DNA from 3 places in the Pantoea sp. X-Soil-MYKO-1289 genome. Region 1 is predicted to be linked to each of the others. Evidence: predicted binding sites of a transcription regulator. Region 1 holds the regulator's gene; each other region holds the start of a gene.
The links. Region 1 encodes CRP, which controls carbon source genes, mostly activating them, when cyclic AMP is high. Its sites were predicted from a motif close to ATGTGANNNNNNTCACAT; they were not measured.
Positions count from the first base shown of each region.

Region 2: AC6I7Z_RS09990 (sugar transporter) is a predicted target of CRP. The motif match lies at 2,139-2,156, and genes of this name have one in related genera.
Region 3: AC6I7Z_RS13735 (YfcZ/YiiS family protein) is a predicted target of CRP. The motif match lies at 1,452-1,469, and genes of this name have one in related genera.

Region 1 covers NZ_AP036004.1:328,112-331,373, reverse strand. Annotated here, with positions in the region: gene AC6I7Z_RS01505 (phosphoribulokinase) at 1-861, shown strand, start outside; gene AC6I7Z_RS01500 (OsmC family protein) at 1,088-1,492, opposite strand; gene crp (cAMP-activated global transcriptional regulator CRP) at 1,793-2,425, shown strand; gene AC6I7Z_RS01490 (YccS/YhfK family putative transporter) at 2,484-3,262, shown strand, end outside.
Region 2 covers NZ_AP036004.1:2,061,091-2,064,352, reverse strand. Annotated here, with positions in the region: gene AC6I7Z_RS10005 (TetR/AcrR family transcriptional regulator) at 1-22, opposite strand, end outside; gene bhsA (multiple stress resistance protein BhsA) at 315-572, shown strand; gene AC6I7Z_RS09995 (hypothetical protein) at 604-861, shown strand; gene AC6I7Z_RS09990 (sugar transporter) at 900-2,084, opposite strand; gene cybB (cytochrome b561) at 2,262-2,801, opposite strand; gene AC6I7Z_RS09980 (hypothetical protein) at 2,924-3,175, opposite strand.
Region 3 covers NZ_AP036004.1:2,871,334-2,874,595, forward strand. Annotated here, with positions in the region: gene fadI (acetyl-CoA C-acyltransferase FadI) at 1-902, opposite strand, end outside; gene AC6I7Z_RS13735 (YfcZ/YiiS family protein) at 1,064-1,360, opposite strand; gene fadL (long-chain fatty acid transporter FadL) at 1,722-3,005, shown strand.

The DNA.
Region 1 (3,262 bases):
CGACACCCGATTATTGCGGTAACCGGCTCCAGCGGCGCCGGCACCACCACCACCAGCCTGGCGTTTCGTAAAATTTTCCAGCAGCTCAATCTGCACGCCGCCGAGCTGGAGGGCGACAGCTTCCACCGCTATACGCGGCCGGAAATGGATATGGCGATCCGCAAGGCGCGCGATTTAGGGCGTCACATCAGCTATTTCGGCCCGGAAGCCAACGATTTCGGCCTGCTGGAGCAGACTTTTATCGACTACGGCAATGCGGGCAAAGGCCAGTCGCGCAAATATCTGCACACCTACGACGAAGCGGTGCCCTGGAACCAGGTGCCCGGCACCTTTACGCCGTGGCAGCCGCTGCCGGAAAATACCGACGTGCTGTTTTACGAAGGGCTGCACGGCGGCGTCGTCACGCAGCAGCATAACGTGGCGGAGAAGGTCGATCTGCTGGTGGGCGTGGTGCCGATCGTCAACCTGGAGTGGATCCAGAAGCTGGTGCGCGACACCGGCGAGCGCGGCCACTCGCGCGAGGCGGTGATGGACTCGGTGGTGCGCTCGATGGAGGATTACATCAACTTCATCACGCCGCAGTTCTCGCGCACCCACATTAACTTCCAGCGCGTGCCGACCGTCGATACCTCGAACCCGTTCGCCGCGCGCGAAATTCCGTCGCTGGACGAGAGCTTTGTGGTGATCCATTTTCGCGGGCTGGAGAATATCGACTTCCCCTATCTGCTGGCGATGCTGCAGGGCTCATTTATTTCGCACATCAATACGCTGGTGGTGCCGGGCGGCAAGATGGGGCTGGCGATGGAGCTGATTATGGCGCCGCTGGTGCAGCGGCTGATGGAAGGCAAACAGATCGCCTGACCAGGTCTGGCGCGGTCGCGGGTAGCAAGGCCCGATCGCAAAGACGCAAAAAACGGCATCCCTGCCAGCTCGGCCCGCGCGTATACGCCCCTCATCCTTGATGGGGCGCCCGTAAACGGGCCAACGCGTTGCGTTGTTCAAAAACGCTCCCGGCGTTTTTGTCCATGGCGCGGGACGCTTTGCTCTTCGGGCCTTGCTACCCGCTCCTTACGTACAGTGCGCTTTTTTACAGCGCGACCACTTCATAGCTATGGGTCATCTCTACGCCTTTGCCCAGCATTAACGCCACCGAACAGTACTTCTCCGCCGAGAGATCCACCGCGCGCGCGACCGCTTTATCGCTCAGCGCCTTGCCGGTGACCACGAAATGCAGATTAATATGGGTAAACAGGCGCGGCGCCTCTTCGCGACGCTCCGAGGTCAGCTTCACCTCGCAGTCCACCACATCGTTGCGGCCTTTTTGCAAAATAGAGACCACGTCGATGGCGCTACAGCCGCCCGCGGCCATCAGCACCATCTCCATCGGACTAGGCGCTTTATCGCCGGAGTTGCCGTCCATCAGGATCTGATGTCCCGACGCCGACTCGCCGAGAAAGGTTAATCCTTCGACCCACTTCACTCTTGCCTGCATGTTTCTACCTCGAGAATAGCCCGTTTGCCGCCAGAGTACGCGTTCACCTGGCAAACAGCAATCCAGAGTAATCCCCCCTTTGCTGAAGCGAGACAACAGAAGACAGTCGGCAAAAGCTGTGCTACAAACAGTGCTGAAAATAGTTCGTTCTGATAGGGACGAAGACGGGACATCTCAAGCGCCTGGCGCAAAATAAGGCCCGAATAATCTCCTTTAGGGGAAACGCTTGAAGCTTTCATCGCCTGGCAGGGACTCATCTCCCCGCGTTTTGGGCACGATTACAACAGAGGATAATAGCGAATGGTTCTCGGCAAACCGCAAACAGACCCTACACTCGAATGGTTCCTGTCCCATTGCCATATTCACAAATATCCATCCAAAAGTACGCTGATTCATCAGGGTGAGAAGGCTGAAACCCTCTACTACATCGTGAAAGGTTCCGTTGCGGTGCTGATCAAAGATGAAGAGGGCAAAGAGATGATCCTCTCTTACCTGAATCAGGGTGATTTTATCGGCGAGCTTGGCCTGTTTGAAGAAGGTCAGGAGCGCAGCGCCTGGGTACGTGCGAAAACCGCGTGCGAAGTAGCGGAAATTTCCTACAAGAAATTCCGTCAGCTTATCCAGGTGAATCCGGATATTTTAATGCGTCTCTCTTCGCAGATGGCGCGCCGTCTGCAGGTTACATCGGAAAAAGTGGGCAATTTAGCTTTCCTCGACGTGACCGGACGTATTGCACAAACCCTGCTTAACCTGGCGAAGCAGCCAGACGCCATGACGCATCCCGACGGCATGCAAATCAAAATTACTCGTCAGGAAATTGGCCAAATCGTTGGTTGCTCGCGTGAAACCGTGGGCCGCATTTTGAAAATGTTGGAAGACCAGAATCTGATTTCCGCACACGGCAAAACCATTGTCGTTTACGGCACCCGCTGATTTCCTCTCACTCACGGCGTGATGTCACCGTCACGCCGTTACTGTTTTTAGTGAAGTGATGTGGCGCCGAATCATCTATCACCCCGAAGTTAACTATGCCCTGCGGCAGACGCTGGTGCTCTGCATTCCGGTGGCGCTCGGCTGGCTGTTCGGCGATCTGCAAAAAGGCCTGCTTTTCTCTCTGGTTCCCGCCTGCTGCAACGTCGCGGGTCTGGATACGCCCCATAAGCGCTTCTTCAAACGTCTCATCGTCGGCGGCTCGCTGTTCGCGCTCGGCAGCTTCCTGATCCAGCTCTTAACCCTGAAAGGGGTGCCGCTGCCTGCCGTGCTCTTTGCTCTGCCGCTGCTGCTGGGCGTCACCGGCGAAATCAGCCCGCTGCACGGCCGCCTGCTCTCCGGCACGCTGGTGGCGGCCATCTTTACCCTGAGCCTGATCGGCCGATTGCCGATCTATGTGCCGCCGCTGCTCTATATCGGCGGCACGCTCTGGTACGGACTCTTCAACTGGTTCTGGTTCTGGCTGTGGAAAGAGCAGCCGATGCGCGAAACCCTGAGCCTGATCTACCGCGAGCTGGCGGACTACTGCGACGCGAAATATACCCTGCTGACCCAGCTTACCGACCCGGAAAAAGCGCTGCCGCCGCTGCTGGCGCGCCAGCAGAAAGCGGTCGATCTGATCAACACCTGCTATCAGCAGATGCATATGCTCTCCGCCAGCCGCGACAACAGCCACAAACGGCTGACGCGCGCGTTTCAGGTGGCGCTCGACCTGCAGGAGCATATCTCCGTCAGCCTGCATCAGCCGGAAGAGGTGCAGAAGCTGGTAGAGCGCAGCCA
Region 2 (3,262 bases), 1.7 Mb from region 1:
CTTCATCATATTGCTGGCTCATAGATCCTCACGTCTGAAAAACACCCTATTAAATTACCGATCATTAAGAAAATATGCAAGTCAGCCAGCGCGCCCGTAAAACGGGGTTGGCATTTTGTGCGTTGCCGCCCACTTTTCCCCCATATGGTTAAGTGGAAAAGGGCGCTGAAGCCCATACTCACGCCTCTTCCGCATTAAAATAACGATCGATAAAAAAACATTGACGCAGAGTCGCACCATGCTCTACTATTTATTTAACGATCGTTAATTAATTTAGCGACACTTTTATAAACCCGAATATGAGAGCCGATATCATGAAAACCACCAAACTGACCCTGGCCGCTCTGGCCCTTACTACCCTGACTTTTGGCGCATTCGCAGCTGATCAGGTTGTCAGCGACCCGCTGAACCAGACTCCGGTTGGCACCATCTCCGCTCAGGGCGGCACTAACCTGGATTCACTGGAAGCGCAGCTGAACGCGAAAGCGGATGCCGCAGGCGCGAAATCTTTCCGCATCACCTCGACTTCCGGTCAGAACAACCTGCACGGCACCGCAGTGATTTATCAGTAAGTCAGCGGCGTCGGAGAGAAGGAGAGAGAGGATGAAAAGCGTGAAGTATGTCGTTATGGCGGCGCTATTCAGTGCGGTTTCTCTGACCAGCGCGGCGGCGGAGCAGCTTGAGGCTGCGCCTTATTACCAGACAGAGGCCGCAGCGGTAAACGTCAGCGGCAGCGGCAGCCTGATTTCGCTGGAGCAGCAGCTGTCGGGAAAGCAGGACAACGTGCGCGTAAAGCCTTTTCCCATCGCTTCGACCTCTGGCGCGAGCAGGCTGTCTGGCACAGCCGCCAGCCTTAATTAAGAAAAAGGGCGTCGGAACCCGGTTCCGACGCCCTTTTTTTATCCGTTGCTGCGCAACTGCGGATACTTGCGGAAGATAGCGATACACCAGAACAGCGCCGCCAGCCCCAGCAGCCCGCCAATATTACCCACGTCCCCCATGCTCAGATGCTCGCTGACCTGATTGCCCAGCAGCGCGCCCGCGCCGATGCCGATATTATAGATGCCTGACATCAGCGACATCGCCACGTCGGTGGCATCCGGCGCCAGCGACAGCACGCGCACCTGCATCGCCAGGCCGATCATCATCATCGCCATGCCCCACAGAATACAGAGCGTCGCAATCGCGGCCGGACGAACGGCGGCGAAAATCAGCAGCCCCATGCAGAGGGTGATAATCGCTATCGCGGCGATCAGCAGCGCAGAGGGGAACTTATTGCCCAGCGAGCTAAAGAGCACGCTGCCCAGGATCCCGGCGGAGCCGAACAGCAGCAGCAGCAGCGTGGTAAAGTTCTCATCCGCATTCGCCACGAACTGCATAAACGGCTCGATATAGCTGTAGGCGGTGTAGTGCGCGGTCACCACCAGCGTCACCAGCAGATACATGCTCACCAGCGCGGGCCGGCGAAACAGCATCGGCACGCTGCTCAGCGAGCCGGTGTGTTCGCTCGGCAGACGCGGCAGAATACGCGCCAGCAGCACCATCAGCACCAGCGCCGAGGCGCCAATCATGCCGAAGGTGGTGCGCCAGCCCAGATATTGTCCTACCACGCGGCCAATCGGCACGCCCAGCACCATCGCCAGCGCAGTGCCGGTCGCCAGCATGCTTAACGCCTGGGTCTTTTTACCGGCGGGCGCGACGCGAATCGCCAGCGAGGCGGTAATTGACCAGAACACCGCATGCGCCAGCGCGATGCCGATGCGCGACACCACCAGCGAGGTGAAGCTCCAGGCGAAGGTCGACAGCACATGGCTCAGGATAAAGATCAGGAACAGCGCCGACAGCAGGATGCGCCGCTCGATATTGCGCGTCAGCAGCATCAGCGGCAGCGAAAGCAGCGCCACCACCCAGGCGTAGATAGTGAGCATAATGCCCACGTCGGCGCTTTTCATGCTGAAGCTGGCGCCGATATCGGAAAGCAGGCCGACGGGCACGAATTCAGTGGTGTTGAAAACAAAGGCGGCGATAGCCAGCAGCACCACGCGTAGCCAGGCCGTTTTACGGGATACAGTAGTTGATTGCATGAAAATAAAATCAGTCAGAGCAGCAGCAAAAAGATGCGGTTTTCACATCCACGAAAGTGACTTGCGTCACAATTATTGACCATTGTGAGGGAATTGCACGGTAAGGGGAACGGTGAAACGCAGTTTTATTCCTGAAAGTTTTTTATCGCCCGGCCCGCGGGCGATAAACAAGGGTTATCAGCGCGGCGTTTTGCCCGGCATCATACGTTTCAACGTATTGTCCTTGAGAAAATAGTGATGAAACAGCGCGCCCGCGGCATGCAGGCCTATCAGCCAGTATCCCAGCGGTGCCAGCGTTTCATGCCATTCGATCAGGCTGTCAGAGAGATCGAAACTGGGTTCGCTCGCCACCGGCATCGGTATGCCGAACAGCCACCAGTCTCGCCCGCGCAGATAGCGCGAGGTGAGGCCCAGAATCGGCAGGGTGATAAACAGCGCATAGATCAGCGTATGCACCAGATGCGCCAGGCCGGTTTGCCAGCGGGCGATCGGCGGCGTAATGGGTGGCGTACGATGGCGCGTGCGCAAAAACAGACGCGCCAGCATCAGCAGCAGGACGGTAAAGCCTGCGCTGAAGTGGGTAATGATCATCGCATAGCCCTGCCAGGAGCCGCGCTCGGCAAAGCCGCGCAGCTCGATAGTGGCGTACGCCAGCGCCACCAGCAGAAAGGTCAGCCAGTGAAGGGCAATTTGTGAAGCGGCATATTTTTCGCGCATAGTTTGCTCAGGCATCAGGAAGAAGAGCTCTACCTTACTGGAAAGAGAGGAGAAATCTTAACAAACTGGCGCAACGGCGCAAAGCATTGCTGACCTCCGCGGCGAGGCCAGCATAATCAGAGTCAGGCGATATGCTTTAGTGCCACGCTATTCTGTACCTTCAGGTTTTTTTTTACCGGCAGCGGACAGCACGCCTCGCAACCCAGCGATCCGGGGTAATACTTGCGCGCCTGCTGGATCGCGGCGTTGGCGGTATAAAAAGTGCCGAGAAACAGGCGGGATTCTAACGGGGGAAGATACTGGCAGCCTGCGGCATGCACCACATGGTTATCGTTGTAGCCAGAAATTTTAGAAACGTAGTAGTAATGGCCCATTGGGACATCCTCATTGCTGTAAAAAAAAGTACATTTATTGTTGGAGTGAGAGGGATTATAGCGAGGATTGGCGACTTTGTTTTTTAT
Region 3 (3,262 bases), 2.5 Mb from region 1:
AGATAGCCCAGCGGCGGAATGCCTAGCTCGCGCGCGCGTCCTTCGCTCATCAACACCACCGCCGCCGCGCCGTCGGTAAGCGGCGTGCTGTTGGCCGCCGTGACGCTGCCGTGCTGGCGGTCGAACGCCGGCCGCAGCCGCGCGTAGTCTTCGATTTTTGCCGCCATGCGCACGTTGTTGTCCTGCTCGATGGGCGCTTTCCACGGCGGCGCGAAGGCGGGCATCACCTCCTGCTGCAGCACGCCGGATTGCCAGGCGCTGGCGGCGCGCTGGTGCGACCGCAGCGCCAGCGCATCCTGCGCCGCGCGGCTAATGCCGTGCGTTTTCGCCATCTGCTCCGCCGTATCGCCCATGCGCAAACCGGTGGAGTACTCGGCGACGGCGGGCGGCACCGGCAGCAGATCGCGCGGCCGCAGGCGACGCAGAATCTGCGCTTTCTGCCCCAGACTGCGCGCCTTGCTGAGGTCGAGCAAGGCGCGCGCCAGGGTTTTGCTGACGCCGATCGGCAGCACCGATGAGGAGTCCGCGCCGCCCGCGATACCCGCGCGGATAGTGCCCGCCATCAGGCTTTCCGCCACGTTGGCGACCGCCTGAAAGCTGGTGGCGCAGGCGCGGCTGACGCTGTAGGCGTCGGTATGCACGCTCAGCCCGCTGCTGAGCACGACTTCCCGCGCGATGTTGGGCGCTTCCGGCATCTGGATCACCTGACCGAACACCAGCTGCTCTATCGCCTCGACCGGCAGTTCGCGGCGCGCCATTAGTTCGCTTATCACCATCCGGCCGAGTTCCACGGCGGGAATGCCATGAAAACCTGTCGCCTGACGCAGGAACGGCGTGCGAAGTCCGTGAGTAATGGCGATGCGATCGCCCGCACGCGTCAGCAACGGCTGCGCTTTGCTCATCTGTTTCACCTGTGCATGTTGACCGGGCGTCATTGCCCTGAGAGGTCTGACCTGATCCACAGTGTTAACGACAAGCGGGCGCGCCGCCAATCAGGAAAGAAAAAAAGTGCGAGGGGAAACACGAAAATGAAAAACGCCGTTAAGCAACGGCGTTCAGAGGTTTAGCGCAGGCCCAGCTGAAAAATCAGGGTTTCGGCCTGGCAGGCGAAGGTGAAATCGATATCCAGCTGCACGCCGTTGTCGCGCTCGTTGAAGCGGGCGTCGATCTGGCAAGGGTCCGACTCAATCTGCCGCGCTTTTTCCGTCAGGCTCGCCAGTTTCGCTTCTGCCTCGCTGCGCTGCGCGAACCACTCTGACCAGCTGGCGGTGCAGTCGCTGTTATCCATCACGGTGCCGACATCCACGCAACAGCAGGCCGCGGTTTCACTGGCGCTGCATTTATTCATGGTATTGGTCATTGCGTTCTCCTGGGAATAAATCTGTTAGCGATCTGGATTAACGCCCGAAATTTTACGCCTCCGGTTTAAAATGCGCTATGTCAGACTCGCTAAGTGACGAATATCACAATAAAATTTGATCCAAAACAAATTAGAGCCGCTATGCTGCTCTCTGCCCCGCTCTTTTTGTTAAGCGGATCGAAATTTTGCAGATCAATTCAGAAATATTTTAAAAACAATATTGCAACATCTACACAGGTCAGACCTATACTTGCCGCACTGGTCTGATTTGTCAGCTTCTGGTCAGTCCCTACAATCCGCCGACCCTTGTTACGCGATGTAACAATTACAGTTTAATAATAATTCACATGAGGTTGTGGTCATGAGCCATAAAAACCTGTTCGCAAAGTCAGCCGTGGCGGCTGCAGTGGCGCTTGTTTCTTCACACGTATACGCAGCGGGCTTTCAGCTTAACGAATTCTCCTCTGCCGGTCTGGGCCGCGCCTATTCCGGCGAAGGCGCGATGGGCGATACCGCCGCCTCAGCCAGCCGCAACCCGGCGACCATGGCGCTGATGGATCGTCCGATGTTTTCTGTCGGCGCGGTTTTTATCGATCCCGATGTCGATATTACCGGCAACAGTCCGACCGGCCGCAGCCTCGACGCCAGCAATATCGCGCCAACGCAGTGGGTGCCCAATATTCACTATGTGCAGCCGATTAACGATCAGTGGTGGATTGGCGCCTCCGCAACCTCAAACTATGGTCTGGCGACGGAATTCAACGACGGCTATACCGCCGGCGGCTACGGCGGCAAGACCGATCTGATGACCGGCAACCTTAACCTCAGTACCGCCTATCGTCTTAACGAGCACTTCAGCTTCGGCGTCGGCTTCGACGCGGTTTACGCGCGCGCTAAAATTGAGCGCTACGCAGGCGAATCCGGCGCGGCGCTCGGCATTCCCGCCGATACTCAGGTGGCCCATCTGAAGGGTGACGAGTGGGGCTACGGCTGGAACGCGGGCATTTTGTATGAGGTAGATAAAAATAACCGCTTTGGCCTGAGCTATCGCTCAGAAGTGAAAGTCGATTTCGACGGCGACTATAAGAGCAGCCTGCCGACCTCGATTAACCGCATCAATCAGGCAGCCAATTTAGGCCTGCCTTACGCCACCGGCGGTTCTACTATTCCGGGCGCGCTGACGCTGAACCTGCCGGAGATGTGGGAGGTGTCCGGCTGGCATAAAGTGGCGCCGCAGTGGGCGGTGCACTATAGCCTGGCCTACACCAGCTGGAGTCAGTTCCAGGAGCTGAAAGCCACCGGTTCCAGCGGTCAGACGCTGTTCTATAAAGATGAGAGCTTCAAAGACGCCTATCGCATCGCGCTGGGCACCACCTACTATTACGATCAGAACTGGACTTTCCGCACCGGCATCGCCTTTGATGACAGCCCGGTTCCGGCGGACAAGCGTTCTATCTCCATTCCCGATCAGGATCGTCTCTGGCTGAGCGCTGGCGCTTCGTACGCCTTTAACGACGACGCTTCGGTCGATGTGGGCGTCTCTTATATGCACGGCCAGCACGTCACGGTGGAAGAAGGCCCCTATACCTTTAACTCGGTGGGCAAAGCCTGGCTGTACGGCGCGAACTTTAACTACAAGTTCTGATGATATGAGCTGGAAAAATGGCGACCTTTGGGTCGCCATTTTTAATGGTATGCACCGATCGTAAAACGCGAGTGGCATGGGCAGAAGAGCAAAGCGTCCCGCGCCAGGGACAAAAACGCCGGGAGCGTTTTTGAACAACGCAACGCGTTGCCCGTTTACGGGCGCCCCTCAGGGATGAGGGGCGTATACGCGCGGGCCGAGCTGGCAGGGATGCCGCTTTTTGCGTCTTTGCGATCGGCCCATGCCACTCGCGTAGG